2 regions of the Arsenophonus apicola genome follow, and region 1 is predicted to be linked to the other one. Evidence: predicted binding sites of a transcription regulator. Region 1 holds the regulator's gene; the other holds the start of a gene.
The links. Region 1 encodes CRP, which controls carbon source genes, mostly activating them, when cyclic AMP is high. Its sites were predicted from a motif close to ATGTGANNNNNNTCACAT; they were not measured.
Positions count from the first base shown of each region.

Region 2: the regulator CRP is predicted to act here: its motif matches at 1,405-1,422, upstream of yrbN (protein YrbN).

Region 1 is NZ_CP084222.1:3,126,443-3,129,662, forward strand. It holds gene LDL57_RS14870 (phosphoribulokinase) at 1-490, shown strand, start outside; gene crp (cAMP-activated global transcriptional regulator CRP) at 1,042-1,674, shown strand; gene LDL57_RS14880 (DUF488 domain-containing protein) at 1,926-2,282, opposite strand; gene LDL57_RS14885 (aminodeoxychorismate synthase component II) at 2,532-3,107, opposite strand.
Region 2 is NZ_CP084222.1:328,878-332,097, forward strand. It holds gene pnp (polyribonucleotide nucleotidyltransferase) at 1-321, shown strand, start outside; gene nlpI (lipoprotein NlpI) at 444-1,322, shown strand; gene yrbN (protein YrbN) at 1,434-1,505, shown strand; gene LDL57_RS01415 (DEAD/DEAH family ATP-dependent RNA helicase) at 1,498-3,220, shown strand, end outside.

The DNA of each region.
Region 1 (3,220 bases):
GTTACATGGTGGTGTTGTAACATCAAAATATAATGTCGCTAAACATGTAGACTTATTAGTCGGCGTTGTGCCTATTGTTAATCTTGAATGGATCCAGAAGCTAATTCGTGATACATCAGAACGGGGTCATTCAAGAGAAGCTGTGATGGATTCAGTTATTCGCTCAATGGGAGATTACATTAAATACATCACCCCACAATTTTCTCGCACCCATATCAACTTTCAACGCGTTCCAACCGTCGATACCTCTAACCCCTTTGCCGCTAAAGCCATTCCTTCTCCTGATGAAAGTTTTATAGTGATCCGATTTAATGGTCTGACCCAGATCAATTTTTCCTATCTTTTAGCCATGTTACACAATTCATTTATTTCATCAATAAATACATTAGTTGTTCCAGGCGGGAAACTAGGTTTAGCACTAGAGTTAATTATGACTCCATTAGTAAAAAAGCTCGTCTCTAATAAGAAAATTATCCATAAAAGAAGCTAACAATACAGCATTATATTTTTACTTATATCAATTTTTTATTCTTATACCCACTTTAAGATTTAAACTGTGCATAAAATTATCTTTTATTTATAGTATAATAATAACGTTAACATTTCCTTGTTAATTATTTTATATAGTAATTATTTTATAATGTTAATATTTATTTTTGCTATAATTTGATAACTTATGAAATAATATATTATTATTCCAGTTTTATTTTTTATTTGTAATATTTACTTAGTGATACTTATTAATAAATACAATAAAACTAATCAACTTATTGCTAAAATATGAAATTTTTGGCTTATACAATATTGCTGAATCGAGACAGTAGAGACAGGATGCTTTTATTATGCTACAAAGCAAAAGCACATTTATAGTATGGTTAAGATCAATACCAAAAATTCCGAATCAATATACCCTATAGTTAATATTAACTTTCCCAAACTAAACAAGTTAGTATGCTATGTTAGAACTTTATAAGATGAGTCAGCCTTGTGAAGACTCGTATTTTGGTATTCAGGCTGCAATAACATTAGAGGATTAAGCGAATGGTTTTCGGCAAACCACACACAGACCCTACTCTTGAATGGTTTTTGTCACACTGCCATATTCACAAATATCCATCCAAAAGTACTCTTATACATCAGGGCGAAAAAGCAGAAACTCTTTATTATATTGTAAAAGGTTCTGTTGCTGTTTTGATTAAAGATGAAGAAGGAAAAGAGATGATCCTTTCCTACCTGAATCAAGGGGACTTTATTGGTGAACTTGGATTATTTGAGGAGGGGCAAGAACGCACAGCTTGGGTTAGAGCTAAAAGCGCCTGTGAAGTCGCTGAAATTTCTTATAAAAAATTCCGCCAATTAATACAGGTAAATCCAGATATCTTAATGCGGTTATCAGCGCAAATGGCTAAACGCTTACAAACAACGTCTGAAAAAGTCGGTAATCTCGCTTTTTTAGATGTCACAGGACGTATTGCACAAACATTATTAAATTTAGCCAAACAACCTGACGCGATGACGCATCCAGATGGGATGCAAATTAAAATTACTCGTCAAGAGATAGGTCAAATAGTAGGATGCTCACGCGAAACAGTGGGACGTATCCTAAAAATGCTAGAAGATCAAAATCTAATTTCTGCTCACGGTAAAACTATTGTCGTTTACGGTACGCGTTAATATTCTATAAACCAGTACCTACTTTTATGTAGCGTATTGGTTTTATAAGTTTGTTTTTTATTATTCTTATTAAATATATACTTCAATTATGAATATATAGCACACAATAATAATAAAAAAATCGAATAAAACGGTTAATAAATAAAATAAATTGGATAGCTGAATGATGATACTGATTTAATATGATATTCGAAATTAAAAATAATCAGACTATCTATCAGAAAATTAACTAGATAGCTAAAGTATAATGATCAAACCCTATTGAGTTTATTTTCCAAAAATGATTTTAATACCACGGCATTATTATGATCTTCATCTTTGCTGGAAAAAAGAAGCACCAAACAACCTGATTTTGTTTTAAGCAATAAATGTTGCCAACTATCAGGATTATTTTCTAACTCTGCAAAATAAAGTCGCTTAAACAACTCAAAATTTGCTGGATATTTATGAAACCATTTTCTTAAATCATTTGAGTGAGCAACATTTTTATTCCATTCATCATAACGAAGGTCTTGCTTTTTAATGCCTCTAGGCCATATCCTATCAACCAAAACCCGATAGCCATTATTACTGGCTTTGTCAGCAAAAACCCGTTTACAGATGATCATCTTGCTACCATTTTTTGATAATAAAGAATTTAACAAAAATTTTTTTATTATTTTTAATAGTAGTCTTTTATCGATAGTAAATACAAAAACACATGTTTTAATAATATTTAAACAAACCCTTTACCATAGACTACTTTTCACCCTATTGAAGTTTACATCTCAAGCAAAATAAAGCCTACTTTATCCAATATTGATAGTTATATTAATCATTGAATATAAATAGCCAAACTTGAACTAATTCTTGATAAATTAATACTTTAGAAAATTATTTAATAACTCATGTCCTTGCTCACTCAAGATACTTTCCGGATGAAATTGAACACCTTCAATAGGTAGTGTTTTATGCCGGATACCCATAATTTCATCAATATTTCCATCATGTAACGTCCATGCAGTCACTTCAAAAGTTGCGGGCAATGTTCCAGCATCAATCACCAAAGAATGATAACGAGTTACCTGTAATGGACGATTTAATCCTTTAAAAATACCTTGCTGATTATGATGAATTGCGGATACTTTACCATGCATTACTTCTCTCGCTTTAACAATAGAAGCACCAAAAGCCTGTCCAATCGCCTGGTGACCAAGGCAAACACCCAAAATTGGGATCTTACCGGCAAAATAGGAAATTGTTTCAAGTGAAACACCCGCCTGGTTAGGTGTACATGGACCTGGTGAAATGACTAAATGTGTCGGCGCTAATGTTTCTATCTCCGAGATAGTTATTGCATCATTACGCTTAACCACGACATTAACCCCTAATTCACACAGATATTGATAAAGGTTATAGGTAAACGAATCATAGTTATCAATTATCAAAAGCATAACTAGCTATCCAAATGATTTTTATAGTAATAATTCCTTAATTTTGATCTTTATTATTAAGGAAAATTGTACAGATTATAATACCATAATAACAAAGTTGGCTATCATACCAT
Region 2 (3,220 bases), 500 kb from region 1:
TCTAAAGCAGAAGCGGCTATTCGCCGTATTGAAGATATTACCGCAGAAGTTGAAGTTGGTCGTGTCTATCAGGGCAAAGTCACACGTATTGTTGACTTTGGTGCTTTTGTTGCCATTGGTGGTGGCAAAGAAGGATTGGTGCATATCTCTCAGATAGCAGAAAAACGTGTTGAAAAAGTTACTGATTACTTACAGTTAGGTCAGGAAGTACCGGTTAAAGTACTGGAAATTGATCGGCAGGGTCGTATTCGCCTTAGTATTAAAGAGGCGGTTTCTACTGAAAAGCCGACTGAAACAGAAACACAAATTTCTGCAGAATAATTTGACGTAAGGCTCGGTGTCCTGTAAAAAGAGCACCTACTCAGTTTTTTGCTAACTGAGTCTCCGGTAATTGTGGGGATTGACGGGATATATTGATTAGTTTCTGTCTTTGGGAGAAGGTAATGAATTCTTTTCTGCGCTGGCTCTATACTGCTGCTATTGTTTTTATTGTCGGTTGTAGCAGCGGAAACTGGCGTAAAAATGAAGTCTTTGCTATCCCGTTGCAACCCACATTGCAACAAGAAGTAATATTGGCTCGTATGGAGCAGATCCTTGCAAGCCGGTCATTATCCGATGATGAATACGCACAGCTTTTATATGAACGCGGTGTATTGTATGATAGTCTCGGATTAAGGGCGTTAGCGCGCAATGATTTTACTATGGCGCTAGCTATACGTCCTGATATTCCGGAAGTTTTTAATTTCCTTGGAATATATTTTACACAGGCAGGCAATTTTGATGCTGCCTATGAAGCGTTTGATTCTGTTTTAGAGCTTGATCCAACTTACAATTTCGCGCGCATGAATCGAGGTATTGCACTCTATTATGGTGGAAGATATCGATTGGCGCAGGGTGATCTGCTGGCGTATTATCGACAAGATCCAAATGATCCTTTCCGCAGCTTATGGCTTTATTTAGTGGAGAAAGAGATAGAACCAAAAATGGCATTAGCCAATTTGTTATCTCGTTATAACCAAGCGGAAAAAGGGCAATGGGGCTGGAATGTAGTTGAATTCTATTTAGGCAAAATCAGTGAAAAAACATTGATGGTTCGTCTAAAAGAGAATTCAACAGATAACACTTCGCTCGCTGAGCATCTTAGTGAAACTAACTTCTATTTAGGTAAACATTACCTAAGTCTGGGGGATAATGATAGCGCTATAGCGTTATTCAAGCTTACGGTAGCTAGCAATGCACATAGCTTTGTTGAGCACCGCTATGCTCTGTTGGAACTGGCTTTGTTAGGTCAGGCACAAGACGACCTTTCAGAATCAGGCTAACAGTAGCGACGAACATATCATCACTGCTTTTTTTAAGTCTTCATCGATTGTGATGAGGGCTTGTTGTTCGTTTAATAACATAATTTGAGCCAGTTCACATTTTAAATGAAAATGACCGAAATTTTTTTCGCAGAGTTATGTAAACTGGCCGCCATAATGAATGAGGCACTTTTACATGACTAATGAGACTGAAATCTCTTTTGCTGATTTAGGTTTATCAACACCAATTCTTTCTGCACTAAATGACCTTGGTTATGAAAAACCATCGCCAATCCAGCAGCAATGTATCCCCTATTTATTAGATGGGTGTGACGTATTAGGTATGGCACAAACCGGTAGTGGTAAAACAGCAGCTTTTAGTTTACCGCTCTTACATAATATAGATATCACATTGAAAGCCCCACAAATCTTAGTGTTGGCACCAACGCGGGAGTTAGCCGTACAAGTTGCGGAAGCCATGGGTGAATTTTCCAAACACATGCGTTCAGTCAATGTGGTCGCACTCTATGGTGGGCAGCGTTACGATTCGCAGTTACGCGCACTAAGACAAGGCCCACAAATTGTAGTGGGAACACCAGGTCGCTTATTAGATCACTTGAAAAGAGGGACATTAAATTTATCCCATTTACGTGGTTTGGTTCTTGATGAAGCGGATGAAATGTTACGTATGGGGTTCATTGAAGACGTTGAAAATATCATGAGCCAGATCCCAAGCGAGCATCAAACGGCGCTGTTTTCTGCCACCATGCCGGAAGCGATCCGTCGTATTACCCGTCGCTTTATGAAATCTCCAAAAGAGATCAGCATTCAATCCAGTGTGACGACGCGCCCAGACATTACCCAAAGTTACTGGTCTGTCTATGGTATGCGTAAAAATGAAGCATTGGTTCGTTTTTTGGAAGCAGAAGATTTTGATGCGGCAATTATTTTTGTGCGCACTAAAAATGCCACATTAGAGGTTGCTGAAGCGCTTGAACGTAGTGGCTATAACAGTTCAGCGCTAAATGGCGATATGAATCAAGCGCTACGTGAGCAAACATTAGAGCGTTTAAAAGATGGTCGCCTTGATATATTAATTGCCACTGATGTTGCAGCACGTGGTCTAGATGTTGAACGTATTAGTTTAGTTGTCAATTATGACATACCAATGGATGCTGAGTCTTATGTGCATCGAATTGGTCGTACTGGTCGGGCAGGTCGAGCTGGGCGCGCTATTTTGTTTGTGGATAATCGTGAACGTCGACTATTACGTAATATAGAACGTACCATGAAGCAGCCAATTACCGAAGTTGAGTTACCCAGTGCGGCGGTTTTAAGTGAACGTCGCCAAGCTAAATTTGCTGAAAATATTCAAAAGCAACTAGAAAGTGGTGATTTAGAGAAATATCGAGCGTTACTGACTAAATTAGTTGCTAATGATGAACTGGATATGGAAACTTTAGCTTCTGCGCTATTAAAAATGGCGCAAGGGGATCGGCCGTTAATATTGCCACCTGATCCTGTGCGTCGCGCAAAACGTGAATTTAATTCGCGTGATGAGCGTCGTCGCAGTAATAGTAATGGTACTTCGGAGCGTAGTCCGCGTCGGGAGCGTCGTGATGTTGGTGATATGGAATTGTACCGTATTGAAGTTGGTCGTGATGATGGCGTAGAAGTTCGCCACATTGTCGGTGCAATTGCTAACGAAGCGGATATTAGTAGTCGTTATATTGGTAATATTAAGTTGTTTGCCTCGCACTCAACGATTGAGTTACCAAAAGGAATGCCAAATGAACTACTTAATCATTTGACACGTACACGTATTTTGAATAAGCCAATGCAAATGCAATTGTTAGGTGAAGCACAACCATTTGAACGTCGTGGTAATGGACAACGCAATGGTGGTGAATTACGTGAGC